4 regions of the Bradyrhizobium sp. CCBAU 11361 genome follow, and region 1 is predicted to be linked to each of the others. Evidence: riboswitches for the same ligand, from Rfam matches in the RefSeq annotation. Region 1 holds a riboswitch; each other region holds the start of a gene.
The links. Region 1 has a riboswitch for cobalamin ahead of XI08_RS01420 (DUF1636 family protein). Riboswitches for the same ligand answer to the same signal wherever they lie in the genome.
Positions count from the first base shown of each region.

Region 2: another riboswitch for cobalamin. It lies ahead of XI08_RS36325 (TonB-dependent receptor domain-containing protein); the one in region 1 lies ahead of XI08_RS01420 (DUF1636 family protein).
Region 3: another riboswitch for cobalamin. It lies ahead of metE (5-methyltetrahydropteroyltriglutamate--homocysteine S-methyltransferase); the one in region 1 lies ahead of XI08_RS01420 (DUF1636 family protein).
Region 4: another riboswitch for cobalamin. It lies ahead of XI08_RS11720 (ribonucleotide-diphosphate reductase subunit beta); the one in region 1 lies ahead of XI08_RS01420 (DUF1636 family protein).

Region 1 is NZ_LBJZ01000001.1:313,298-320,455, forward strand. Features, by position in the region: gene cobG (precorrin-3B synthase) at 1-70, opposite strand, end outside; gene cobN (cobaltochelatase subunit CobN) at 67-3,315, opposite strand; gene cobW (cobalamin biosynthesis protein CobW) at 3,315-4,364, opposite strand; gene XI08_RS01420 (DUF1636 family protein) at 4,361-4,735, opposite strand; cobalamin riboswitch at 4,832-5,051, opposite strand; gene cobO (cob(I)yrinic acid a,c-diamide adenosyltransferase) at 5,092-5,727, shown strand; gene XI08_RS01430 (cobyric acid synthase) at 5,739-7,158, shown strand, end outside.
Region 2 is NZ_LBJZ01000195.1:165,789-172,946, reverse strand. Features, by position in the region: gene XI08_RS36355 (lytic transglycosylase domain-containing protein) at 1-2, opposite strand, end outside; gene XI08_RS36350 (adenylate/guanylate cyclase domain-containing protein) at 324-2,060, shown strand; gene XI08_RS36345 (hypothetical protein) at 2,165-2,392, shown strand; gene XI08_RS36340 (hypothetical protein) at 2,484-2,696, shown strand; gene XI08_RS36335 (hypothetical protein) at 2,807-3,070, shown strand; gene XI08_RS36330 (hypothetical protein) at 3,083-3,379, shown strand; cobalamin riboswitch at 3,444-3,657, shown strand; gene XI08_RS36325 (TonB-dependent receptor domain-containing protein) at 3,769-5,847, shown strand; gene XI08_RS36320 (DUF6925 family protein) at 5,870-6,880, shown strand; gene XI08_RS36315 (hypothetical protein) at 6,942-7,158, shown strand, end outside.
Region 3 is NZ_LBJZ01000172.1:13,011-20,168, reverse strand. Features, by position in the region: gene XI08_RS19050 (thermonuclease family protein) at 1-24, opposite strand, end outside; gene XI08_RS19045 (nodulate formation efficiency C protein) at 1,439-2,239, opposite strand; cobalamin riboswitch at 3,274-3,476, shown strand; gene metE (5-methyltetrahydropteroyltriglutamate--homocysteine S-methyltransferase) at 3,578-5,923, shown strand; gene XI08_RS19035 (hypothetical protein) at 6,646-6,933, opposite strand.
Region 4 is NZ_LBJZ01000138.1:408-7,565, forward strand. Features, by position in the region: gene XI08_RS11715 (hypothetical protein) at 1-667, shown strand, start outside; gene XI08_RS11720 (ribonucleotide-diphosphate reductase subunit beta) at 1,239-2,219, opposite strand; cobalamin riboswitch at 2,316-2,488, opposite strand; gene XI08_RS11725 (class I SAM-dependent methyltransferase) at 2,820-3,758, opposite strand; gene XI08_RS11730 (hypothetical protein) at 4,061-4,768, shown strand; gene XI08_RS11735 (DUF1521 domain-containing protein) at 5,431-6,924, opposite strand.

The sequences.
Region 1 (7,158 bases):
CGAGGCCGTCGCCCGATTGCATCGGCCGTAGCGCGCCGGGGCACCAGCCCTTGACCATGGCCGCGCTCATGACGCCTCCCGCAACGCTGCCGCGATCGAATTGCGGCGCGTTCGCCAGAGTGAGGCCTCATGCAGACGGGTGAAACATGCTTCCATCGCGGCGAGCGCCGCCGGATTTTCGTTCGCCATGAAGGCGCGCACATCGGCATTGCCGAGCGTCGCATCGTAATAGAGATCGAACAGATGCGGCGGCACGGCGTCCGCCAGATGGGCGAAGGCGGCCATGTGCTCGAGTGTTGCGGTGATCTCGGCGGCGCCGCGAAAACCATGGCGCATCATGCCGGCGATCCAGGCCGGATTGGCCGCGCGCGCGCGGACCACGCGTGAGATTTCCTCCGTCAGCGTGCGCGCATGCGGCTGCTCGGGACGCGTCGCGTCGAGATGATAGAGCGACGGCGCAATCGCGCCGAGATGTGCGGCGGCCGCCGCAACGCCGGCTTCATGCGCGGCATAGTCTGCGGCGAGCAGAAGATCGGTTTCCGGCAAGTCCTGGACGTGGACGAAGGCATCGGCCGACGCGAGCCGCTGTTCGATGCCGGCGCGATCGGGCCTGATCGCGCCGTCAGCGGAGAATGCCCAGGACGACGCCGACAGCCAGGCTTCGCCGGCCGCATCGCGCGTCTCAGGCGTGAAGGCATCAGGGATCGCCGAGAGACCGACGCCGTATTGCCCGGGGCGCGGCGCGAACACGCGGGACGCACGGTGGCGATACGGATTCTCGTCGCCCTCCTCCTCGCGCGCGGCGAGCGCCTCGGCCGCCGCCTCGAACAACTGGGCGAGGCCGGAGAAGACATCGCGGAACAGGCCCGACAGCCGCAGCGTGACGTCGATGCGGGGACGGCCGAGCTCGGCTGGCGCGATGATGTCATAGCCGGTGACGCGGCCGGAGGCGTGATCCCAGCGCGGTGCAAGCCCCGCCAGATGCAGCGCCATCGCGAACTCTTCGCCGGCGGTGCGCATCGTCGCCGAGCCCCAGAGATCGATGACGAGGCCCTTCGGCCAGTCGCCGTGATCCTGCAAGTGGCGGCGAAGCAGCTCTTCCGCGAGCTTGATGCCTTGCGCATGCGCCGACGGCGTCGGCACGGCGCGCGGATCGACGGCGAAGAGATTGCGTCCCGTCGGCAGCACATCCTGACGCCCGCGATAGGGCGACCCTGATGGCCCCGGCGCGATGCGCTTCCCCGCGAGTGCGGCGCGCAACGCGTCCCGCTCCGCTTCGCCGCAGGCGCCGCGGCCGAATACGTGCAGGCCGTCGCCGAACTGGCTTTCCTTGAGATCGCAGACAAAGCGATCGATCCGCGGGATCGCCTCGGCTGGTGCTGCCGATGCATCGAGGCCGAGGTCGTCCTCCAGTCCGGCCGCGCGCGCCTCGTCGCGGATCGCGGCGATCAGGCGCTGGCGGCGGGCGGGATCGAGACCATCGGCCGTCGAATATTCGTCGAGGAGCTGTTCAAGCCGGCGCAAGCCTTCCGGCACGGTCGAGCTTGCCAGCGGCGGCGGCAGATGGCCGATGGTGACGGCGCCGATGCGCCGCTTGGCCTGCGCGGCCTCGCCGGGATCGTTGACGATAAAAGGATAAATGACAGGCAGATCACCGATCAGGGCTTCCGGCCAGCAGCTCGATGACAGCGCCACGGATTTTCCGGGCAACCATTCCAGCGTGCCATGCGCGCCCATGTGCACGACAGCATCACAGCCCTGCTCGCGGAGCCAGAGATAGAACGCGGCATAGGCATGCCGCGGCGTGCGGGCGAGATCGTGATAGTCGGCGTCGCGCGTGGTTGCATCGCCGCGCCCCGGCTGAACCGCGATGATCGACTTGCCGCATTGGATCGCGGCGAAGTGGAACGCGCCATCGCGGCAGCTCGGATCGCTCTCCGGCGCGCCCCAGGCTTGCGCGAGATCATCCTGCAAGGATTGCTGAAGACGCGAGAGCGCCGCGCGATAATCGGCGAGGCTCCAGGTGAGTTGCTGCCTCAGCAGCGTCTCGCCGAGCGCATGAACCGGCGCGAGATAGAAGCCAGTCTCCGCGAGATCTGATACCAACGCTTCGACCGAGGCCAACGCGTCGAGACCCACCGCGTGCGCGATCTGGTGCGGACGGCCCGGATAGTTCGACAGCACGATCGCCAGCCGCTTCTCGCCGGCCGGCTTCACCGCGAGCTTCTGCCAGGCTGCGATACGTGCGGCAACGGCCTTCACGCATTGCTCATCAGCCCGATGCGCAAGGTGCGAAAACTGCAAATCGGGATCACGTTCCGCTGCCGACTTGAAACTCACCACGCCCGCGAACAGGCGACCGTCGACCTCGGGCAGCACCACATGCATCGCAAGATCGCCGGGCGACAGGCCGCGCAGCGATTCCGCCCAGTCCTCGCGCCGCGCCGTGGAGAGCGCGACCTGGAACACAGGACACGATGCAGCATCGAACGGTGTCGTGCCGTCATCGCCGACCGCGGAGAACGCGGTCGCATTGACGATCGCGGCCGGAGGATCTTGCGCAAGGTGTGCCCGCAGCCAGTCCGCAACGCCCGCGGCCTTCAGCGAGGTGACGAACACGCCATAGGCGTCAAATCCCTTCTCGCGCAGCGCGGCAATCAGCGCATCGACCGGACCGGTGTCCGCGGCGGTCAAGTACGAGCGATAAAACGTCACCAGCGCGCGAGGCCTGCCTTCGCCGTCCGGTATCGCCACGATGACGCCGCGCGCGGGATCATAGAAGCCCATCTCGGGCACGGTCGTCTCGCCGACCACTGGACCGGCATAGAGGCCCGAGGCCAGCGCAAGCTGCGCGATCGCCGCTTGCGCTGCGACCGGACCACCGGTGTCGCAGAGCACCTTCAACCGGCGCAGCGTCGAGACCGGCAGAGTCGAGTATGCATCGAGCCGTGTGTCGTCGCGGCCATCGGCCGGCAGCACGGCGAGCACGATGCCGCGCGCCTTCGCAAGTTGCTGGAGAGCCGCGAGTCCGTAGGGCCAATAGGACTCACCGCCGATCAGGCGGACCAGAATGCCGCGTGCCTGGGCCAGCGTGCGCTCGATGTAGGTGTCGATCGAAAGCGGATGACGCAGTTCCGCGAGATTGGCGAGCCGCAGCGACGGCAGGCTGTCGCGGCCTCGCCGCCAGCCGGCCGCGAACGCGGCCAGATCGGAATCCGAGTACGAGAGCACCACGAGATCGGCCGGGTCCTGGCCGATGTCCCTTGGCGTCGCGGTCTCTTCCAGACCGCGGCTCTCGCGGAAGACGACGTGCATCAGATGCCAGATCCTGAAAGACCAAGTCCCGCTCTTATCGCGGCCTCGTCGATATCGCCGTGCTCGCCGATCACGACGAGCTTTGACTGCCGCGCGATCGCGCCCCAGGGCTTGTCGAACTGGTGGCGCACGCGCTCGCCGACGGCCTGGAGCAGCAGGCGCATCGGCTTGCCCGCGACCGCGATGTAACCCTTGACGCGCAGCACGTTCTGCTCGCGCGACAGGCGCTGAACCGAGGCGACCAGCGTGTCGATATCCGCCACCTCCGGAAGGTCGATCACGACGGAAGCGAAATCGTCGTGCTCGTGCTCCTCTTCGCCGTCGTGATGCGACGGGCGCGCGGCGAGATCATTCTCGGCGGCAGCGCCGAGGCCGAGGATGACGCGGGCGTCGATCGCACCATCAGTGATGGGGAGCATCGGCACGCGGCGCGGCATCTCGGCGGTGATGGCAGCCTTGGCCGCTTCGAGTCCGGCCGGGCCGGCAAGATCGGCCTTGGTCAGCAGCACGATGTCGGCACAGGCGATCTGGTCCTCGAACACTTCCGACAGCGGCGTCTCGTGATCGAGATTTTCGTCCGCCGCGCGCTGCGCTTCCACCGCGGCCGGATCCGGGGCAAAGCGTCCGGCGGCGACGGCCTCGGCATCGGCCAGCGCGATCACGCCGTCCACGGTGATGCGCGAGCGGATCTCCGGCCAGTCGAACGCCTTGAGCAGCGGCTTGGGCAGCGCGAGGCCCGAGGTCTCGATCAGGATGTGATCGGGTCTTACGGGCCGCGCCAGCAACAGCTCCATGGTCGGGATGAAATCGTCGGCAACGGTGCAGCAGATGCAGCCATTGGCGAGCTCGACGATGTTTTCCTCCGGGCAATTGGCATCGGCGCAGGACTTCAGGATCTGGCCGTCGACGCCCTCGCTGCCGAACTCGTTGACGAGCACGGCGAGCCTCTTGCCGTTGGGATTTGCGAGAAGATGCTGGATCAGCGTCGTCTTGCCGGAGCCGAGAAAGCCGGTCACCACCGTGACAGGGACTTTTGCGAGCGAATTCATTCGGCGGCCTCCGGCACGACGGCAATGGGGGGAATGCGGGCAAGCGACTGCTTGCGGAAGATCTCGGGGCGGCTGCGCCAGGGCACGAGGCCGTCGGGCGCGGCCGCATAGGCCGCGGCGCCTGCGATCACGTCGCGCGCGTTGGCATCCGACAGGCGGCCATAGACATAGGACCAGCGGCCGGGCGCGCTGAGCGCGACCGAGCAGCCCTGGTTACAGGCCGACAGGCATTCGACGGGAACCACATTGACACCATCGGGCACGCCGGCCTCCAGGATCGCACCGTGAAGGCGCTTGCCCGGAGTGACTTCGCCCTCGCCAGGCGTCTCGCCGGCGCGGCAGGTAATGCAGACGTGAAGTGTGACGGTCATCGCCTCTTCCAGAATAAACAGCGGGAGGCGAAGAGGCCCACGAACCGATCTTGCGAGGGTCCGTTTCCCCGTCGCGGAACACCCCGTCCGCCGGTCCAAAAATCGTCCGCGCTGGCAGGTCTCCCGGCTTGCGGAGCAGGGTTTTGCCCTTCGATCCCCGCCTTCCCGATCCCGTGAGGGGTCAGTGGCTTCGGGCATCTCTCCGGTCACGGTCGCGGGGGCGGCTGCATTTTGGACCCAAATCTTGCCGATTCGGACCCTATCGCATTCCCTCTTCGCCTGTCATAGGACAGGAACCAACGCCGGGCCACCATTTGCCCCCGGCCGCCTCTTGTCAAGCCGAAGGACCAGGTACGATGACGCCTGAACCGGATACCCAAACGGGCGAGGAAACCGACGCCCGCCACGCTCAAAAAATGGCGAAGAAAAAGGCCGCCCGCGACAAGATCATGGCCACCAAGAGCGGCGAAAAAGGCCTCATCATCGTCCATACCGGCGCGGGCAAGGGCAAGTCGTCCTCGGCCTTCGGCATGATCGTGCGCTGCGTCGCCCATGGCTTCCCCTGCGCGGTGGTGCAGTTCATCAAGGGCGCCTGGGACACCGGCGAGCGCCGCCTGCTCACGGGTCATTTCGGCGATCTCTGCCAGTTCCATGCGATGGGCGAAGGTTTCACTTGGGAGACGCAGGACCGCGCCCGCGACATCGCGGCCGCGCGCGCCGGCTGGGAGAAGGCCAAGGAGCTGATCCTCGATTCGAACCTGCGCATGGTCGTGCTCGACGAGATCAACATCGCGCTGCGCTACGACTACCTCGATATCGCCGAGGTCGTCGAATTCCTCAGCACGCAAAAGCCTGCGATGACGCATGTCGTGCTCACCGGGCGTAATGCCAAGGACGAGCTGATCGAGATCGCCGACCTCGTCACCGAGATGACGCTGGTGAAACATCCGTTCCGCTCCGGCATCAAGGCGCAGGCCGGCGTCGAGTTCTGAAGATACACGCGATGGCGCGCGCATTGATGATCCAGGGGGCCGGCTCGGACGTGGGCAAGTCGCTCATCGTCGCCGGTCTCGCGCGCGCCTTCACGCGGCGCGGCCTGCGCGTGCTTCCCTTCAAGCCACAGAACATGTCGAACAATGCGGCCGTGACCGTCGATGGCGGCGAGATTGGCCGCGCACAAGCACTGCAAGCCCTCGCCGCCGGCGTCGAGCCACACACCGACATGAATCCGGTGCTTCTGAAGCCGGAGACCGATGTCGGAGCGCAGGTCATCGTGCATGGCAAGCGCATCGCAACTGCGCGTGCGCGTGACTATGCGGCGATGAAGCCACAGCTGATGGGCTCCGTGCTGGAGAGCTTCGAGCGGCTGAAGGCGCGGGCCGATCTCGTGCTGGTCGAAGGGGCCGGCAGTCCCGCCGAGGTGAACCTGCGCAAGGCCGACATCGCCAATATGGGCTTTGCCCGAAAGGCTGATGTGCCGGTTGTGCTGGTCGGCGATATCGACCGGGGCGGCGTCATCGCCCAGCTCGTCGGCATCAAGACGGTGATCGACCCTGACGATGCCGCGATGATCCAGGGTTTTGTCATCAACAAGTTTCGCGGCGATCCCACGCTGTTCGATGACGGCTACAAGCTGATCGAGCAGAAGACGTCCTGGCGCGGCTTTGGCGTGCTGCCCTGGTTTGCGCGCGCCGGCGAGCTGCCGGCCGAGGACGCGCTGGGCCTCAGCGACGCGCGAAAGCCGGGCCAATGCAAGATCGCCTGCCTCGCGCTGTCACGGATCGCCAATTTCGACGATCTCGATCCGCTCAAGCTCGAACCCGGCGTCGATCTCGTGATGGTCCGTCCGGGTGAAGCGATCCCCGGCGACGTGAGGCTCGTCATCATCCCCGGCTCCAAATCGACCCGCGGCGACCTCGCCTTCCTGCGCGCGCAGGGCTGGGACATTGATCTCCTGGCGCATTATCGCCGCGGCGGCCACATCCTCGGCCTCTGCGGCGGCTATCAGATGCTCGGACGCAGCGTCGCCGACCCCGATGGCATCGAAGGCCCTGCCGGCGACACGCCGGGCCTCGGACTTCTGGATGTCGAGACGGTGATGAGCCCGCAGAAGACGCTGACGCGTGTTGCGGCCGTGCACGCCGCCACGGATCAACCGATCGAGGCCTACGAAATCCACATCGGCCGCACCGACGGGCCGGATCGCACGCGGCCGTTCGCGACATTGAATGGCGAGCCGGAAGGCGCGATCTCCAGCGACAGCCGTGTGCAGGGCAGCTATTTGCACGGCCTGTTCACGTCCGATGATTTCCGCAAGGCGTATTTGGCCAAGCTCGACATTCCCGCAGGCGACGAGCCTTATCATGCCAGGGTCGAGAGCGCGCTTGACGCGCTCGCCGACCACATCGAAAAGCATCTCGACG
Region 2 (7,158 bases), on a different contig from region 1:
ATTCCGTGGTCCCCCCTGCGAAACCAGTACAAACCAAAGTCCGCGACGACATGCGGCTCGAGAATCAAAGCATCGAAAACGATGCCACGGCATCGTTTCGCATTTGTCACGCTGTCGCAACATTGCGGCAAAATACGGATGGAGCGCGGGAACTCTTGCAACGAGGGATAGAGCCGGGTCTTTAATCTTTGTTAACGAATAGGGCCCGCGCGACGATTGCGCAGGGTCCAGGACGTCGCGAGGGCCAGATTGCGCGTGTTCCCGGGCTGAAATCCGGTGTATTGAGTTCCCCGACCTGTCCCTTCAGCCTTTGCCCCGAACCTATGCCGATTTTCAACCAGTCGATCCGGCGCAAGATCGTCGGCATCGCCCTCGGATTGATCGTCCTGATGCTCGTCACCTCGATCCTGTCGATGGTGATGTCGAGCCAGGTCGGCGTTCTCCTGGACGAGCTGACCAACCGCTATATCCCGGCCTATGGCGATCTGGCGCGCGCCAATATTCGCTCGCTGGAGCGGTCGGTGGCGCTGCGGCGCATGGTCATGATGAAGATGCAGGCGTCCTCGGACGAGGAGGCCTATGCGGCGCGCCTGCGCGAGTTCGAGGAAGCGGACCGCAAGATCGAGGAAGAGGCCGAGGGCGCACGCAAGCTCATCAACGCGATCATCGACGACCCGAGGACGCCGTCCGACAATGCCGCGTTGGCGCGGATCGAGATCCGCATCGAGACTGCCGTCACCGAGCTGCGCCGCGAGCTGAACGAGGACCACGCAAAGCTCCTCAAGCAGGTCGACGCCAAGCAGATGGCAGAAGCCCGCGGCACGCTGGAACACATCGATGCCATCCGCGACCAGTTCAACCAGAAGTTCGATGCGATCCGCGCCGACATGCTGACACAGGTCTTCGCCGCGACGTCGCAGGTGATCGGTCACCAGCGGCAGGCGATCGTCGTTTCGGGCATCGTGACCTTGCTCGCTGCGATTGTCGGATTTGCCTTCGCGCTGCTGGTGTCCAGCGGCATCACGCGGCCGGTGCGCCTTTTGCTGGCCGGCACCCGCGAGGTCGAGGCGGGGCGGTTCGACAAGACCATCGCCGTCTCGACCCAGGACGAGATCGGCGAGCTCGCGGCCGCCTTCAACCGCATGATCGAGCAGCTCAGGCACAACGAGCGCATCCGCGAGACCTTTGGCCGCTACATCGATCCGAAGGTGGTGCAGGGCCTGATCGAACGGCCCGAGGTCGCCATCGACGGCCAGCGCCGGGTGATGACCATCATGTTCTGCGACATGAGCGGCTTCACCTCGATGAGCGAGGGCATGACCCCGCGCGGCCTCGTCAAGGTGATGAACCACTATTTCACGGTGATGTCGGTCCCGATCAGGAGCAATCGCGGCGTCATCGACAAGTATATCGGCGATGCCATCATGGCCTATTGGGGCCCGCCCTTCATCGAGGAGGACGAGCCGGCGCTCCTGGCCGGCTGTGCCGCCATCGACATGGCCGACCAGGTGCCCGCGCTCCAGAGGCAATTGCCCGATCTGCTCGGCATCCGCGCCATGCCCGTGCCGTGCGACCTGCGCATCGGCATCGCCACCGGCGAGGTCCTCACTGGCAGCATCGGCTCCGAGCTGATGATGAGCTTCACCGTGATGGGCGATGCCGTGAACCTCGCCTCGCGGCTCGAGGCCGTCAACAAGGTCTATGGCACCCGCATCCTGATCGCGCAGGCGACGGCGGATGCGATCGGTGAGCGTCTCGAATTGCGCGAGATCGATCGTCTGGCGGTCGCCGGCCAGAGCGCGCCGCAGGCGATCTTCGAGGTGATGGCGAGGGCCGGCGCGCTCACCGCTGCGCAGGACGGCTTGCGCGCGCACTTTGCCGAAGGTCTCGCCGCCTATCGCGCCCGCCGCTTCGACGAGGCCCGCGCCGCCTTCAACGCGGCGCTCGAAGCCGTCCCCGGCGACGGCCCCTCGCGCACGCTGCTGTCCCGGATCGCGCAGTTCGAGGCCGATCCGCCGGGCGAGGGGTGGGACGGCGCCTGGCGGCTGGAGCAGAAGTAGGCCCCGCGCGGGAAAAATTGATTCTACTCGATAACGATGTTCGCCCTGACCTATTTCCCGGGCTTAGGTTGGCCGTCCTTGAGGCGTTTGATGGGGACACGCCGATGACCGAACTTGAGGACAGGCTGGAACGGTTCGAGACGCTCACGGCCGAATGCGAGCTGATCGCCAAGCTCGCCACCGACAGCAGCAAGCGCGAATTCTATCTCAAGCTCGCCGAGCACTATTACCAGCTGGCGCGCGAGACGCGGGCCGCGGTCGCGACCAGCGTGCGGCCTGAAGGCGGCTGCAATCCGATCTTAACATTTGAGACGCATCCTCTGAGGGCGTGAGCGTCGCGATTCGCGATGGGAATGCCGGGGCTCGCTGCAATGCAGCGCGTTCCGGTGATGTTGCTTTGCCGGTGTCTTACAGGGCAATCCCATGCGTCTTCTTGCGGTGCTCATCCTCGCGCTCATGACGGCGGCCTGCAACCAGGAGCAGGACATCACCGGCTCGACCGCAGCCTGCCCGGTGCGGAACTACAGCTCTTACAATCCCCGCGACATGAGCCAGTGCGTGGCCGCCTGCAAGGCGTGCGACCATGGCAACACGGTGACCTGCACCACGTCCTGTACGCTCAAGGGCGCGCACTGAGCTGCCAGGGATCGCCGGTCCTTCGGGCGTCGAGGGGCTGACGGTGTCGGGGCACCGGAACGATTCACATGACATAATCATTGGTAGGAGCAGGCAGGACGCGGAGTCCAATGGGAATGGGTATGCTCGATCCCGGCCGGTTTCTGGTGTCGTGCTCGCAGTGCGACGCATGGCCGATGGCGGCCAACGTCAAACGCTCGAGCTGGTCGGCGTCCCCGAGCGAGGTCCGCTTCGTGTGCCCGCGCTGTCGCCGCGAGGAGACCGCGATCGTCTCCGCCTCGGGCGAGTTGACGCCGATCAGGCGCATCGACATCCCGCCGCGCGAAGTCACTGTGGCCTGGGCCCAGGCGCAGCGCCCGAGAGGCCGCACATAGGCGGCCGGCGCATTGCTCGATCCCGTTCGGGAACCCGGCCGATCGTCGGACGTTTCCGCCCCAACATCACCTATCGAGGCCGGGCGAATGATCAGCGAGCATTTCGACACCCGCACACGGATCAACATGAAGCTGGCGCTGGATCGGATTTGCCGCAATCGCGCCGTGGGTGAGGATCATGCGTTCCGCAAGTCGGTCGCCGAGAACATCATCCGCTGCGCGCTGACAGGCCGGACCGGCATCGGTCAGCTCGTCGATGCCGGCGAGCGGGCGGTGGTCACGACGCGCGCGGCGCGGAAGCCTGTCTGATTGTGTTTGCTCGCGTTTGCAGCTCATCGTTCCACCGGTCGATTGACTCCCCGTATGCTCGCCCCCTAGATTGATCGGTGACGGTTCTCCTCATGGAGATCAAAAGGGAACGTGGTGCGAGATTGTCCCGACGCCGGGATTGTCCCAACGCCACGGCTGCCCCCGCAACTGTAAGCGGTGAATCTTTCGTCATATGCCACTGGGAATCTCGGTCCTGGGAAGGCGACGTCAGGTAACGACCCGCGAGCCAGGAGACCTGCCGTCAGCCGTGGTCACACGCGAAGATGTCGGTCGGGGAGTACAGGCATTAGCTTCACCGGAGCAATCGATCGCTCCGCCGTAGAGCCTCGTTCGCTGTGACGTGCCACTGACGTCATACCGAGGTTACAATTGTGTCCCGTATTGTCTCTGCCGCCAGGCGCCTCAGCGCCGGCCTGTTCGCGCTCGTCTCCCTGCACTCACTCGATCTGTCCACCGCCTTCGCGCAGCAATCGGCATCACCGGATCTGCTGCCTCAGGTCGAGGTTGCATCGCCCAAGCCGGCGGCAGGCGCCGTGCAGTCGCCGCCCTCCCAGCCGAGGTCAAGCCAGCGGCGCGAGCCGCGCCAACCTGCGCTGCCGGTCGTCGCCACGTCCGCAGCCCCAAGCCTCGCATCGCCGCTCGTGATCAGTCCGACCGGCGTTGCGACGCCGGCAGGGCAGGTCGCGAGTTCGATCACCGTCGTGACCGAGAAGGACATCCAGACCCGGCAATATCGCACCGTTCCCGACGTGCTGAACACCGTGCCGGGGCTGAACGTGGTCCAGACCGGCGGTCCGGGCGGACAGAGCTCGGTGTTCATGCGCGGCACCAACTCCAATCACACCAAGGTGTTCGTCGACGGCATCGACGTCGGCGATCCCTCGACGCCGAACGGCGCCTTCGATTTCGCGCATCTGTTGACCGCCGACATCCAGCAGCTCGAAGTGCTGCGAGGTCCGCAGAGCGGCCTCTACGGCTCGGACGCGATCGGCGGCGTGATCTCGATCGTGACCCGGAAAGGCGAGGGGCCGCCGCGCGCGACCGCCTCGATCGAGACCGGATCGTTCAACACCTTCAACCAGACCGCGGGCCTCAGCGGCGCGCAGGACAATTTCAACTATGCGCTCAGCGTCGCGCATTTCCATGCCGGCGACGTCCCGGTCACGCCGCTGCAACTGCTGCCGCCGGGACAGAAGGCCAACGGCAACAACTACGACAACATGACCTACTCGACCAAGCTCGGGCTCGACATCAACGAGAACTGGTCGGTCAACAGCGTGGTCCGTTACACCGATGCGACGCTCCTCTTCACCGGCGACGGCGGCTTTCCCAGCGTGCCGAACGCGACGCAGACCCGGCACGGCGTGCATCAGCTCTTCAATCGCCACGAGGCGGTCTGGTCGGTGCTCGACGGTCGCATCAAGAGCTATTTCGCCGTGAATTACGCCAATCTGCGCAGCGACGATATCGGCCCGGCCGACCTCGTCTCGACCATCACGACCGGCGAGCGCATCAAGTATGACTGGCACAGCGTCGTCGCGCTGGCGCGGGGCAACAATCTGGTGTTCGGCGCCGAGCAGCAGACCGAGCGGATCGACACCACCGGCTTTGCGGTCGAGAACGGCAACAAGGCCGGCTTCATCGAACTGCAGTCGGAATTCGCAAAACGCTTCTTCCTGGTCGCCAATATCCGCAACGATCACAACGACCAGTTCGGCGAGCACGCGACCTACCGCGTCGCGCCGGTGCTGATCGTGCCTGTGACCGAGACCAAGCTGAAGGCGAGCTACGGCACCGGCTTCAAGGCACCGACGCTCAGCGAGCTCTACCAGAACTTTCCCGATTTCGGCTTCTTCGGCAATCCAAACCTGAAGCCGGAGCAGAGCGAAGGCTACGATGTCGGCTTCGAGCAGCCGCTGTTCGACGACCGCATCAGGTTCGGCTCGACCTACTTCCACAACAGCATCACCAACCTCATCACCACCAACGCGACCTTCACGTCCTACGCCAACGTGAATCTCGCCACGACCGAGGGCACCGAGAGCTTCGTCTGGGCGCAAATCACCGAGCGTTTTGGCATCCGCGCCGATTACACGTTCACCCGCGCCGTCGATGCCGGCACCGGATTGCAGTTGCTGCGCCGGCCGAAGGAAAAGTGGAGCGCGACCGCGACCTGGAAACCGATCGATCCGCTCACGCTGTCGGCGACCGTGCTTCATGTCAGCGACTGGCGCGACGTCACGCGGGACGGATCGGTGTCGGGCATCACGGCGCCCGGCTACACGCTCGTCAATCTGCGCGGAGACTATGCGCTCAACGACCAGGTCAAGCTGTTCGCGCGGGTCGATAATCTCTTCAACACGCACTACCAGAATCCGACCGGCTTCCTCGCGCCCGGGCTCGGTGTGTTCGGCGGCATCCGCATGGCGAGCTTTGGCGTAAGATAGCAGGGATCATGGGAGCCATCGCATGACGACAGCCGATCCGCGCATGGACTTGCTCGCAGGCCAGCTTGCCGATGCCGAGGCCGGCTGGAGCATCGGCACATTCGGGGCCATCGCCGAGTTCACGCGTGAGCCCGGCGAGGCCTTCGACATGGAGCGGTCTCGCGACAGGGCCAGTGTCGTGACGGACAAGGGCGGGATACGCATCGTGTCCCATCCCGACCTGCGCCTGATTGCGTCGGAGTCGCCGACCACCGAGAGCTGGAGCCATCGCGTCGCACTCTGCCTCCCGTATGAGGCGAGTGCGATGTGCAGGCGCACGGAGTTGACCGAAATCGGCCCGGACCGCGAGGCACTGCGCCGACGGGATCGCGATGGCATCCTGTTCGATCTTGGCCTTGGCGCGTTGCAGATCGACGCCTGCATCCGGGTCGGCGACGCCGACGCCGTCGCCGCATTGAGGCGCCGCACGGGCCGATCCGTGTTCGCAGCCGAAAGCGACGTCATGCGGATCATCTTCGCCGCCGATCCGCACCGCGTTTTCATCAGCAGGATGGGGCGGGCCGAAGTGTTCCAGCCGATCCCGCCGCCGGGCGGGCGAAGCCCCGACGGCCCGCACACCCATGTCCTGCCAAAATTGCTCGCGCATGGCCGCACCCATGCTGCGACCGAGCCGCTGCCCGAGGGCTGGATTCCTTGTGCGCATCTCTATCCGGCCCATCCGCTCCGCGATCAGCTCGGCCGCAAGCGCGGGTTTCGTCCGGACCATCACGCTGCCTTTCAGGCCGTGCTCGAACGCTACGGGCTGCCGGAGCTGACGGCATTCAAGCGGAGTGTTGTCGAGGCCGTGGCGGCCGGCCGGGGACCTGAGACGGTGACGGTCCCGTCCGATCGCACGGCGCGCGCCAACATCCGGGTGGCCGTGCGGCAGTTGCTGGAGCTGGAACCGCGCGCGGCGGCACTCGCGGCCTGGCTGGCCGTGTACGACCCGCGCGATCCTCCCGAGACCGAAGACCCCATGGAGGCCCTTCACTGAGCCAGACGTGCTGCCGTGTTCCCGCAAAGATGTGCTACAAATCCCACAAGGAGATCGTTCCATGACTGTCACTATCCTGCCGCCCCATGCCGACCGTTTTCGCCTTCACCCGGTCGCGCCGCGCCTTGCGCCGATGTTCGGCTTTGCGCTGCTGACGGTGTCATGCGCGCTCGCGAGCTTCGCGCTCGCCTGCGCAACGCCGTTTGCGGCCTTCGCGGTCGTCGCGGCCGCGATGCTGCCGCTGCGACCGGCGCTGCTCGTCGTCACCGGCGCGTGGC
Region 3 (7,158 bases), on a different contig from region 1:
GACGGCGAGCAATGCGACCATCATTCGGCGGTGTTTCATCCCGACACTAACCTTTCGTTCTTGGTCCATGTTCACGCACGATCCGGCGCCGCCACATTCGACTGCTTGACCGCACCATGTCCGTTATTGGGCCAGCATCGTTCGACGTGTGCTTTATGAAAGCTTGGTCGTGATTTCCAACCTACGACCTGACGCAGCGTGAGGTTCAAGCGATTTCTTACGGTGTGCGTGTCTCGGTATCCTTCGAGGCTCGCCGGTCTCTCTCAGTCGGCGCGCACTGCACCCTGACGACCTGAGGAGGAGATCCCCATCGCTCGAAGATGCAGGAGAAAGCCGGACCTCGGAACGCTGTTTCTCACGCGCTTGAACAAAAGCGCCTGTGAATTTTCGGCGGTCGAGCGCAAGTCAGTCGTGGAGGAGCGACCTTGCTACGCTTCGTGCCAACCTGCATCGGCAGACAGAAGGCTGCCGACGGTTTCGACGACGGTGATGACAGTTCGTCGTAAAATTCTTGTCGCGAAAAGACCGATGTAGAAATATGGTCTCGCTTCCTCTGACCGGTTTGGACAAAGGCGCCAAGGAGTTCAGCTCACCCCTCGCTGCGTAAATGAGTCGGAATCTCGTTGCGCAAACCCTGCAAAACCTGGAGCTCTCTTTCGTACAGCCAGCCGGATGGTCGTTGATACCGATCACATTATGGCTTTTCGCACCTCCGAGCTCCACATAATCGTACGTGGTGCTGCCGCACCGTTCGTATAATCGGACCGGATTGTTCATGACCCAGGCTGCCCGATGGGCGGCCGCTCTTTCGTGGTACTGACCGCATATTGACGCGCCACGCGGACCAACTGCCGCTTTTCTTGAGAAGCAAGCATCATCGATCGTCGACGCTCGATCGGGCCGTGCTCTATGCTCGCCCAGCAGATCAGCTGATCCGACCGGGCCCTCGTACAAAATGGCCGGCTTCATCGGGCGACGGCAGGACATTGCCCTCCTTGAACGTGAATTTGAAGTTCACCGTGTATCGTTGATCATCCGTACGGGCGGCGTCCCATCGGCAAATCACCCATATCGAACAGGCCTCGCTGGGGCAGCCCGTCATCTGCCGCCCGTAGCCCACCAGGCGGCGAACGATAGCTCCGTTCTTTTGTGCGACGAGTGCCTGACCGTCCTTCTTGTAGGCCCTGGAACGAGTGACTTCAACATCGTGAGCGGCGCCACGGCACGACCGTGTCGTTCGTGAACGCTGTCGTTGTCAAAATCGAGCCCGCGAACGGGTCAGGGAAATAGGTTCTGCGCGCGCTCCGATCACGGGCCGAAGGCTCGCGACTGTTGCGAAGGCGTAAACACCGCGACTTTGGAGCGCATATGTTTTGCAGTTGCTCTGAGGCGCTCGGCGCCCAAAGAGCTGCGGCGCGATCCTGCTCTGCGCGACTATTTACCGAGGCCTGTCGCGCCCGTCTAACTCTTCCCATTCCTTTGGCTCTATGCGATCGAACCAGGAGCCGGGAGGGAACGCCGCGATACGCTTGGCAAAGAAGGATTGCGGCTCCCAATCGTATCCTTCGCTCTTCTCGAAAATGATGACCCCGTTGTGAGTAAAAAAGCGGGGCCCGGGGATATTACAGTTCACCAAAAGCAGAACGCGCCACAGACCCCCTTTCTCGGTCGGCTTATCATTCGGCTTCGGCAAGTAGTCCACTCCAACAGGTTCGACGATAGTGCAGCGGCCCTGCCGCAGAAGATTGCCGAGCGGACCTCGCGTGGTCGTGACAAAGTTGAAGTTGGCCAGGTCATGCAGAAAGCGATGATTTGCGTCCCTTTCGCCATCCGCGACTTCACTGGCGATCAACGAGAGCGCCAGGGCGCGCCAGCCCAATTCCATCGGCTTTGCATAGGTCGACGCAAGTTGAATCGTTCCGTCGAATGCGATCTTCCAGGTGATAACGTACTGTTCGTCTGATTTATTGTCCCGGTGCCTGGTCCAGGAAACGAAAACATATTCATCTCGGTCAAATCCTTCAGCAACGCCCCACGTTCGAGGGACGAACTGTGCGACCTTCGAGACGTTGGAGAGAATGTGTTCTATCGTCTCACCGTCTTGCGCTCGCCACGTGGACTTGACTCTTTCGACGAGGGCGCTTTCGTTGGCACGAACACTGTTGCTCGTCGCAGCCAGTCCGACCAGGCAGATCAGCGATGGACCAAGACAAAACCATAGCGCGCGTCTTCCAGACATTTTCTTCACAACCGTCGGCCTATCTGGTTTTTCATCAACACGTCTTCAAGGCGGGCAACCTTCAACCTGTTATGCGCGAGCGCAATAAGTTAGCGTCGACGCGACGGGGCGACCGATGGTGTCCCGCGCGAGCAGGCGCTCCCCTCTATGTCACGCGCCGCTAACTTCAGTCGCCAGCGACAGCCCGGATTTGCTGTGCTGGACATGCCCAGCAGGAGGGCCTGGGCATGCCGATGACTTGCATTCTTCGTGCCAGGTAACAGACGGAAATTCTTACCGGTTTTGTGTCTTCTTTGTCGACTTTCCGACTTGCACACGTTTCGATCGTTCCATTCAGCCTATCCATCGCGGCTTACCCATCCTCGTCCCGCACCGGATATTCGACGGCGCAGGGGAACGCTTCGGTGCCAAGTTCCTGATGAGAATTCGGAGCACGTTTGCCGCCATTGAACCGTTTGGTTCGGTTGCAGGAATGTGGGCTTTCGATCTCTGCCATGCCTTTGGGCGCTTGTGGCCACGGGGCCGCGGCGCGTTTGGCGCTCCTTTCGCGATATGCGGCGCCTCCGGAAGTCGAGAGCAGCCTCAGTCAGCTGCGGATTGCACTCGATGGCCAACGACGCCAAGCCGATCTTTACGCCGAGCATTTGGAGTCTGGCTCGCACCGCAAATCAACATGCTCGCCGGTATGTTGCTGACTTTCGCCAGGTGTCTTAGGCCTATTCAATACGGATCCTGTTGGTCGAGAAGGCGGTTGGATGGCGGACGTGCTCGATGAACCGCTGGGAAGCCGGGACTCGCATCAAATGCGTTCTGCTCGAGGCAGCAGTCCCGACCGCGCAAGCCGCATTTGCCCCTTCCACCGATCTGGCGTGCGGCCCCACGCGCACGCAGCTCCGATGGTCATTCCGACATCGCTGATTGGAGAGCGCTTCTACATCGTGGTCAACGAAAGAGATGCACGTCATTCCCGTAGCAGATGTCGCAGCGTTAGCTTGAGATATAATCTGAGAGGTTGACGGAAGAGTTCTCTTGCCGATAATCCAACTCGTCGAGGTTCTCCGGTTTGCATTTGATCCGGAGCTAAGAGGGAAGCCGGTGAAAATGCCGGCGCTGCCCCCGCAACTGTGAGCGGCGAGCCGCTGTCCAACGATGTCACTGAAGCCTGCGCGGCTTCGGGAAGGCCGGACAGCAGCGATGACCCGCGAGCCAGGAGACCTGCCCCGACATCTATTCGTCCGCGGGCGGGGTGTCCCGGTGGTGCGCTAAGCAGCCGTCGCACGCGCGACTTCCCCTGCCTGCGTCCGCCATGGCCTTTGCCCCCAACATGGGGTTAACGCTATGTCTCTTCTCTCCCTTCCGGTTGCCACGCTCGGAACGCCACGCATGGGTCCAAGGCGCGAGCTCAAACGCGCTCTCGAAAGCTATTGGGCCGGAAAAAGCAGCGAACAGCAGTTGCTCGAGGACGCAGCTGGCCTGCGTGCCGCGAACTGGGCTCGTCAGAATTCTATCGGCGTCACGGTGATTCCATCGAACGATTTCTCGCTGTATGACCAGGTGCTCGACACAAGTGTCATGGTTGGCGCCATCCCGGGCATCTACGCCTCGAAAGCCGAGTCCGTTTCGCTCAAGACGTACTTCGCCATGGCCCGCGGTTCACAATGCGACGACCAGGATGCGAGTTGCGGTCACGGACCGCGCGGATTTGGCGCACCCGCGCAGGAGATGACCAAGTGGTTCGACACCAACTACCACTACATGGTCCCCGAGTTTCACGGGGGACAGACTTTCAGACTGTGCTCTCGCAAGCCGATCGAGGAGTATGAGGAAGCTAAGGCCCTTGGCTTCCAGACCCGCCCTGTCCTGATCGGGCCGGTCACATTCCTAAAGCTCGGCAAGAGTGCCGATCCTGCGTTCCAGCCACTCTCGCTACTGGACGATCTGATACCGGTCTATATCGAGGTCCTGCAGGAATTGGCCAAACGCGGGGCAAAGTGGGTTCAGTTCGACGAGCCCTGCCTCGTTCTTGATCTGGGCGAGGTGGCGCGAAAATCCTTGCTACATGCTTATAACCGGCTCGCGAAGGAGGGGCCGGCCATCAAGATCATGGTTGCCAGCTATTTCGGCGACCTAGGCGACAATCTGGACACCGCCTTGAGCCTTCCAGTTGCCGGACTGCACCTCGATCTGGTTCGAGCGCCAGAGTTATTGGATCAGATCATCGCTGGCGGCCGAAGTGATCTTGTCATGTCTCTCGGTGTCATCGACGGCCGGAATGTATGGCGGTCGAATTTGTCGTCGCTCCGCCAGCGGCTGGAACCCGCGATTGCGAAGCTTGGCAAGGATCGTGTACAGATCGCCCCATCCTGTTCGCTGCTTCATGTGCCGGTCGATGTTGAACTCGAGACCGGACTCGCTTCCGACGTCAAGCGTTGGCTTGCTTTTTCGGTTCAGAAGATGCATGAGCTTGCAACCCTGGCGCGGGCACTCGCAGGCGATCAGAATGCTGCGCTAGCTCTTGCCGAGTCGGAATGTGCCGCGACTGTCCGCCGGACTTCCCCGAAAATCCGTGATGCCAATGTCGCTGTCCGGATGAGAGCGATCGACCAGACCATGCGCCGGCGCGCCAGCCCATTTGCCCGTCGTGCCGAGATCCAAAGCAATCGTTTCGGACTACCGGCTTTCCCTACCACGACGATCGGATCGTTTCCGCAGAGCACAGAGGTCCGGAATGCCCGTGCAGCGCATGCACGAGGCGCGATGAGCGACGAGCAATACGACCGGTTCCTCAAGGAGGAGACTGCGCGCGCCGTACGTTGGCAGGAGGATATCGGTCTTGACGTCCTCGTGCACGGCGAATTTGAGCGCAATGACATGGTGCAGTACTTCGGCGAGCACCTCGCCGGCTTCGCATTTACCACGAACGGATGGGTGCAATCCTACGGCTCGCGCTGCGTCAGGCCACCGATCCTGTTTGGCGATGTCTTGCGGTCGAAGCCGATCACCGTGGAGTGGTGGCGCTACGCGCAATCACTAACCAGGAAGCCGATGAAGGCGATGTTGACCGGACCGGTGACGATCTTGAACTGGTCCTTTGTTCGCGATGATATTCCCAGAAGCGAGATCTGCCGCCAGATTGCGCTCGCGATCCGAGACGAAGTCCGCGATCTCGAGAACGCTGGTGCGACCATGATCCAGATCGACGAAGCTGCACTCCGCGAAGGATTGCCGTTGCGTCGATCGGAGTGGACGGCTTATCTCGACTGGGCCGTGGATTGCTTCCGCATCTGCTCATCTGGCGTCGCCGATCAAACGCAAATTCATACGCATATGTGCTACTCGGAGTTCAACGACATCATGGGTGCGATCGCTGCAATGGACGCGGATGTCATCTCGATCGAGACGTCGCGCTCGAAAATGGAACTACTCGACGCGTTCAGGAACTACGAATATCCAAATCAGATCGGGCCAGGCGTGTACGACATCCACTCTCAACGTGTTCCCGAGACGGGCGAAATGAAGGAGCTGATGGCATTGGCTCGGGCACGGCTGCGGGATTCGCAGCTCTGGGTCAATCCGGACTGCGGCCTGAAGACGCGCAAATGGGAGGAGGTTCGGCCGGCGCTAGCGAACATGGTCGCTGCCGCCCGCGAATTGCGCGCTGCATCCGATCCGCTAGGCCGTTGATCGCGGGCCTGGGCCTTTTCTCGACAAAGCTGATCCGCTTGTGGTCATTTGCGCTCTCGATAATCTCGAGGGAGCCTTGGGAACGCAAAAAAATGCCCGGCCTTGGCGGGCCGGGCGGAAGGAAAGTCTGGGAGGAACGACCGCTGGCGCATCGCGCCGACTTCCATCGGCGGAGGGAGGACAGCCGACGGTTCGATCACGGCGAGGACATTCGCCGAAAATCTGAGCCCAGTTAAAGCACAAGCTCAGCGTAAGCTCAATTATGCTGTGGTATGCGACCGTATAGCCTGAGTTTTAGAAGTCTACACGAAGGTTTGTAGCTCATGAGCACGTCGGCAACGAGGGGCAGTGATGCCGGCGGTCGCCGCGGGGGCCACCCGCAAATTGGAGCGCTGCTGGCTGGAAACGATATGCTTGATCACCGCGGCGATACGAAAAACCGGGCTCCAAGGATCTCGCAAACGTACGAATGCATGAGCGGCTACTGTTGATTGGGACCCTGATTAAGGCAGTCGTCGGTCGACCGGTTCCACCGATAGTCAGTTTCGGCTTGGGCCTGTGTTTGAGCTCTATGAGCGGACGAGTTAGAGAACGTCACGAACTTGAAGGTGGCGGGTGCCAATAGGGTGCTACTCAGAAGTGAGTGTGGTCCTGCGCCAAAAATAGGCCAGTTAAGTGATGGCGATCTCGAACCCGACACGACTCGGCTCGGCGCAGCCGGTTTAGACCGCCGGACTGTGTGTAGCCCCGCACCGAGGAAGATGAGCGTCGAACGACGATGCGACGCTGCGGACCAGGAACCGGAACTCTGCGCCATCAGCTACGGAAAGCCGGGCATCGTCAATCAGCACGACCCCATCTGCAATAAGGCTGTCTATTCGAGAACGATCGACGACGGCGAACTTCGGATCCAGACCGTGACGACGGGATGTCTCTGAGAGATCGACTGCCATGTCGCACATGATTTGCTCGATGATCTCGGCGCGAAAGCGATCCTCATCCGTCAGCAAATAGCCCTTTGCGGTGGCGAGCCGATCCTCGGTGATGAGAGCAAGGTAGTCCTTTGCCGAGACAGCGTTCGCGCGAACCCTTGTTGCATGCGCCCGATGGCGCCCGCGCCGAGACCAATGAGGGCGTCCGCGCAATGGTCAGTATAGCCCTGGAAGTTGCTCTTCAGCCTGCCTTTCTGCCTCGCCCGGGCAAGACTTTCGTGCGGCAGAGCAAAGTGATCGATG
Region 4 (7,158 bases), on a different contig from region 1:
TGGCCATCCCTATTCTCCATATCTGGATGCTGGGCAGCCCTATGCGCCATACCTGGATTTAGCGCTCCGCTATTTGCCAGACTTGGGTTGGCAGGATGATCTGTATACGCCCCCTGCGGCCGATGCCGAGCCAGAGCCGGAAAACCTCCCGCAACATCTCTCGCAGCAAACCATCGCTCAGGCCATCGAGGAACATCCTGGTTTCGATCAAGATCTGATATGGCAGAATGTGGAAGTCGACCCGTCGCATTCCGAGCAACCGCACGTGGAGGCATCGGAGGCAGAGCCATCGCATGCCGGACCATCGTGCGTCGCCCCATTGCGGCCTGAACCATCGCACGCCGGCCCCTCTCACGCCCCGCCATTGCAAGCGGGACCGCCTCAAGCTGGGCCTCCCGATATGCTGAACGGACATCTCGCCAAGGATTACTGGGTGTTCGCTGGTCAACCAGCCACAGGCGCTCAAATCGACATGCTGGAGCGCAGCGGAGTGAAGCCGAGCAAGCACGACCCAACGCAGGTTTTCACCATGCTCGGCGTGCCTCACACAGCCGAATGGAGAGAAGAGGGCTTCATTCGTCTCACACCGTCGCTAGACCCGACTCTTTGGCCCGAAGGTATGGAGGAAGACCGACCTGCAGACCCGGAAGATCCGCCGATTCACTAGCGGCTGTAGCCGAGCCACGGCAGGGTCATCTTCGAGGGCCGACAGAGCGACCTTGCCGACGAGCACCTGATGAAGGCGATCGGGCCGGCGGCTATTCCGCGGCCAAGCTCCTCTTTGAGGGACATTTCAGAATTGCAATGGTCACGGCAGCGTCCAATCAAAGGCCGACCGACCCGATTAAGCCAAAGTTCGATATGGATGAGATCATTGTTCATATGGACGCGCTAGAAACAAACGCGCTGGCGCTAAAGAGGACAAAGTCGGTATAGCGCGTCCAGCGACATCCCGCGGGGATTCTAGAAGATCGCGGGACGGTCATGTCCTCGACGACAAAGGTGAGAGTGCGTTCTGAAATAGGATAGGCGCGTTCTGACCGCGCAGGTCCAACATTCGAACTGCTTGCCCCGCCTGCCGCTTGTCCTGCCCTGTTGGCAGACGTGAGCACCCACAATGCAAGGACGCGAGCGATTGATAGTATTGGCGTGACTGCAACGGCTCGCCCTCATGGGTCAACTATCACAGCTTCGGTAGGCTGGATTAATGTCACTGGTCGAGCTTTGCTCCGCAAGCATCAGCGGACTTCTGCGAAAGTACGAGCATTATCAGGATCGCGCTCCAACAAAACGCTGTTGCGGTCGTCCTGCATACGGCCGAAAGCCGCCCACCCCCTCTTCGCCATCCCAGCTGCCGCGGCTCGCCCCTTGGAGTACTCCGTAGCGCGCTGTTCGAAGAAATTGGCGTGCTCGACCCCATTCAGGATCTCGACTAGCCATGGCAACGGATGCGGCCGGAGCTGGGTAAACCCGCTCTCTCTGGCCTCGAAGAAGCCGAAGACCGGGGTAATTCCGAGCTGGGTCAGTCGCCAATCCGCGACATAGCGGACATAAGCGTGGATCTGCTCAGCCCGCATGCCCTCGATTTTGCCGAGGCCGAAGGCGAGATCAACGAAGTTCTCCTCCAGCTTCACCATGGTCTTGGCGACGTCGATGATGTCGTTACGGACGGAGCGCGTCACCACGCCGGTTTCGCGGTGCCATTCGTGAAATAGCTTGATGATCCCTTCGCAGTGGAGACTCTCGTCGCGCACAGACCAGCTTACGATCTGTCCCATGCCATTCATCTTGTTGTGGCGCGGAAAATTGAGCAGCATGGCAAAGCTCGCGAACAACGCCATGCCTTCTGTGAAGGCGCCGAACATCGCAAGGGTGCGAGCGACGTCAGCCACGGTATGGACGCCGAACTCGTGCATGTAGTCCGCTTTGGCGCGCATCTGCGCATAGTCGCGGAATGCCTCGAACTCGGTCTTGGGCATGCCGAGTGTCTTGAGCAGCAGCGCATAAGCGTCAATGTGGACGGTCTCCATGTTGGTGAACGTCGCCATCATCATCTGCACGGTGAGCGGTTGGAAGATCGGGATGTAGCGCTTGAGATAGTTGTCGCCGACCTCGATGTCCGACTGAGTGAAGAAACGGAATATCTGGGCGAGCAGCGCGCGCTCGTTGGCGGTGACGCGGTCCGACGCCCAGTCCTTGAGATCGGCGCCGAGCGGCACCTCCTCGCCCATCCGATGGGTCTGCTGCTGCCGCTTCCAGAAGTCGTAAGCGATCGACGTCATAGGTGCCGGTCGAGTCGAGGAGGCCGACCCGTCCCTTGCCGATCAGTGAGCGTGGATCGACTGACGAGAGATCGATCACTGACATGAACCGATCGCCGCTCACAGTTGCGGGGGCAGCCCCGGAGCAGCCGTTCGGCGCACCGGGTTCCCTCTTAGCTTCGGTCCCACAAAATAAAGGACAGAAGACCGAGACAGATCCACATCTAGGCGGCACCCGACGAGATTCGTCAAGCCTTCCGTTGCGGGAGATCAAGCTCCCGAGGGCAAAAGGACACCGTCAAGCTAACGAATGGAGCGGCCGAGAACTAGAACACCAGCACGTTTATCGCTCGCGCTATAGCCTCCCGCTCGAAAGTGATCGGTCCCGCGTGGGCTATATTCCTGGTTTTTACTTCGGCTTGCGCATGGTCGAGCCAGAGGTCCATCCCTCCGAAATATCATCGGCTGCGGCGCTCTGTTGGCCAGAATGGCTTCGTTCTCGACCTCCTGATCCAGCCCAGAACGGGGCTGGCGCGCAGCGTAGCGGCTTCTGACCTGTCATGGCTCTAGCGCGACCTGCAAGCCCTCGGTGCCTTCAACATGAACGTAACGGGGGCCGATCGGCCGCCCCCTGCCGCTGGCGACCGTGACAATGTTTTCCAGAGGAGTGGCGCGCGCATCGGCCTCAGGGCGAGACAAGATCAGATCGGCGTGAAACAGCCCTTCTGATTCAAGGCCGGTCGCATCAACGCCAAGAGCCGCCAAGCTGGCCAAACAACCTTCAAACTCTTCAGCATCGCGAAAGCGGCGCTGGATAAATGTCGCGCCGTAAAGACGTTCCGTCACAAGGCCACGGTTCGCGAAGGTCGAGGCCAAAGACTCAAATGGAAACATTCGTAGCACGAAGGAGATGATCCATGGACATCTCTCGGTCGCATCGAGAATTTTTCTGAACGTCTTCTCGGTAATATAGCCGATGCAACCCGTCGACATGATAACATCCGCAGAGCGCAGAATTTGCGCGCTGTCTGTCGATAGCGCGTCTTTTTCAAGGTCAGCGACAATGCCCTGGTCCAGGAGGCCAACGTTTGTTGCATAGCTAATCGCCGGCGCCGACACGTCCAAGCCGATAAACCGCGCCAACCCGACATCGGGCCAAGCCGCATAAAAATTGCGATCGAGGCGCACCAGTGTCTCAGAACTGATCGCCCTCATTTCGCGCCGAGCGTAGCGGTGACGCAGGCCCCCGAAGGTCAGTGGAAAGCGATGCACTGCTGCGTTGATGCCGTATGAACATCCAATATCAAGAACGACAGGCTTAAGACCGGTTGCGGAAGCTTTCGCTGCCAGAATTTGTCGCACGACCGGCTCAGCCACGTCCGGGATCATATAATCCAAGTCGCCCAGGACAGAGAAGTATGCCCTTGGATCATCCAAAGCATAAATGTCATCAAAGATCGCTTTAGACCGATTGATACACGAAAACTCTGTTCGCACCCAAATGTCTCCCATCTCATTTTGCAACCCGGTCGCCGGCTGCTACTTCCAAGTACTTGACGACCTATCCCAGAAGTTTGGCGAGGTGCAACCCCATCGCGTCTTTTTTTGGCTCGCATCGTGAGACAGAGGGCGGGCCTCCTTATTGCAGCGTACGAGAAGACAAATTGGCGCCAAAAGCGATCCTCAGAGTCGCGGCACTTTTGTGGGAGCTCGAAGACCTATTGAACTTCGAACGGCAGCGACTGCGATAATTACGGGCTAAGCGCGCAGGCTTTCGTAGCCCCATCAACGTGATACGCTTGCGCACGCGCCGGAAAAATCGTTCTGCAGGGTTAGAAAGAATCAAAATCAGCCGCGCCGCGTCTTCGCAATCTAGGCGCTTGACATTCAGAACCGCGAACAAGAACGGCAAGCGCGAGGTCGATTTCGTCGCATCTGCTGCATCTTGCCATGGACAGTTGGCTTGGGAGATCTGTCCTTCGATTGCCTGCTGGACCGCATCGCGGCGGTTGAACGTGGCGACTTTTATGATGCAACAGAATTTCGCCGAGCCGGAATTTAATATTCGCTCACCAAGGGCTTGCCCCCGGACGGTCTTTTCGCTGACAGATGCCCAGCCGATCCACCTTTCGTGTCGTGCCAGCACAGTCCTTTGCACATCGACATTCCACGAGGCAAATCAACTCAACATCAGTGATCGCAGAATTTATCAGAGACGCGATCTTCGTCAGCTTCTCGCAAGCTGCCCCTGCTATCAGAGAGCAGGTCATCTCGCGGCGACGCCGCTATGTGAGTGTTACGACATGGACGCAGGCGCCGCCGATATCGCAGCGACAAGGCCAGAGGCTGGCGCAGACCCCGACACCGCGGCGAACGGCGGCAACCGCTCGCCTGCGGCATTGTTGCAGCAAGCTTTCGAGAAGGCGCTCGTTTCCGTCGCCACGCAAGTCATAAGCGACTCCCAGTCGGATATGGATGATGCCATGAGCGAGCTGGATGAGGGGTGAGGCGGGATGGGGATACATCGGGCCCGCTGTTTAAAACGAGCCCGATTGGACGAAGCAAGTGGGACTTGGTACCTGCAGCAAGCCAGACGCGCCTTCAGCGATGCTCCAAATGGCTTGCCGGCAAACGCTGCTGCGACTTTTGGTCTTCCGCAGCGGCAGACCTGCACAGCAAGGCCGAAGCTCCACCGGCAAGCTCCTTGCTATCCCGCCCAAGAATGACGATACGAGCGCTCTCAGCAAGGGGTAATGAACGATAGCACGCAAGCCGTGCAACATTTCCCTCATTCGAGGATCGATTGCGCTCGCCAGGCTGTCCTTGTTCAGATCCGCGGCTGACCGCGAACCTGTCTGCTAGAGAGATCTCAAGGACTTTTCCTGAGGGCCAGCATCGTTGGCGCTCAGAGCGTGAGGGCTCTCCTGCGTATGCAACTCGTGCGCCTTCGCCACAGCATTGGAAGATGTTGCCAGTACTTTGTCCTGCCGTCACGGGCTGCTGTTGGCCCGGTTGGGGCCAAAGCTTTGACTGCGCGATCGTCGGACGCGAGCAGCGATTCTGGATTCATAGGCGGCAGCACCTGCTATTCTCATCGTCGCTTGCCGAACATGAGAAGCGGGCGCTAGCGCCGCCCGCTTCACAATTTGTCCAATTGATGGACTCGGCCTCACGCAACCCGCCGCAACATCATTTCCCGCATCATGGTCTTGAAATCCGGCGGCGCGTCCGGGTTCTCATTGTGGTCGATGACCGACTGCGTCACCCTGCGTCCGGAGTTGTCAACCCATCCCTGATTTTGCTCGTGGATTGTCTGAGCTCCATCAGATGTCAGCTGATCAAGGGTTCGGCCGGCATTGGATTGGGTCACCTTCAGATTGTTCTTTCCATCCTTATCATCACCGAGTCCCTCGACAACCATCGCATTGTCGCCGTTGGTGATGGTCAGCTTTGAGGAAATGGTTTTGCCTTTACCAAAATCGACCGTGTCCACGGTAATCTTTGTGCCGTCATCGAGCTCTAAGCTCATGCCTTTCTTGAAGTCGAAGTCATCCTTGCCGTCGCCATTCGCATCGACGTGAGGATCGCCGTGGATCTTCGTGACATGGCCGGTCTGATTGTTGCGAACGGTCCAGGTGCCGTCCTTCTCATCGGCCGTGATCGTATACTTATCACCAAGGTTAATCGTCGCCTTGCCGTCCTTCACCTCATGCGACCAAACTGGCGCCGGCTGAGGCGACTGCGCAGGAGGCTGAGCGACCGCAACCGGCACCATCGCGAGAGGCGGCGGCGGAGGCGGAACGAAGAAGACGGGGCTCGCACAGTCTGACGGCGGACTTGCATACTGGTAGTTGCCCGGTCCGCGCCCCTGTTCACCCGCATTGATACTCGCCTGATTTACCGTGCGTCCGGCGCCATCGACCCAGCCCTGGCCGCTCTCATGGATTGTCTGAGCACCATCGGCTGTCAACTCATCGAGGGTCATTCCAGCATTGGACTGCGTCACCCTCAGGTTGTTTTTGCCATCCTTAGCGTCGCCGAGCCCTTCCACAACCATCGCGTTGTGGCCGTTTGTAATGGTAAGCTTTGAGGAGATGGCCTCACCATTGCCGTAGTCGACGTTATTGACGGTAATTTTCGTGCCATCGTCGAGCTGGAACGTCATATCTTTCTTAAAATCGAAGTCGTCCTTGCCGTCTCCGTCGGCGTCGACGTGGGGGTCGCCATGGACCTTCGTGACATGGCCGGTCTGGTTGTTGCGAACTGTCCAGGTGCCATCCTTCTCGTCCGCCGTAATCGTATACTTGTCGCCGAGATTGATCATGGCCTTGCCATCCTTGACCTCATGCGTCCACACCGGATCCACAGGAGGCTCAGAGCTCTGATTCGGCTGACCCACCAGCATGGTGGGAGGGGGCGGCGCCATCATGTACGCCTGGGTAGTAACGACGGCTGGAGCCACGGCGACGGGAACGACACTTGCAACGACCGAACCGACCAGGGCTGGCGAAGCTACCGGTAGGTACTGATAGCTCACCGGGGCATGCTGCCCCAACAAGGCGTTGAAAGCAGGAGCGACAACCGCGCCTTCCGGCACCACTCCGTTCATCGTCGAATCGAGCGCGCCGACCACGGGAAGACCGGCCACGGGAAGATACGGCATTTAGTTCACTCCTGTTGCATTGAAGAAAGCTGTAAACCTGCAAGCCTTACGCGTTATTCAACCGAACACGCCTTCAGACCTGTATGAGAAACACCATTAGCCCAGCCGAGCGCATATATGCCTGTCGTCACCAGCACCTGCAGCCCTGACGAGGCCGCTCCCTCCTCATCCAATTCCGCACTTATGGCACGAGCATATCGCACGCGCATTCAACGTTAGAAACGCTACCCGCAA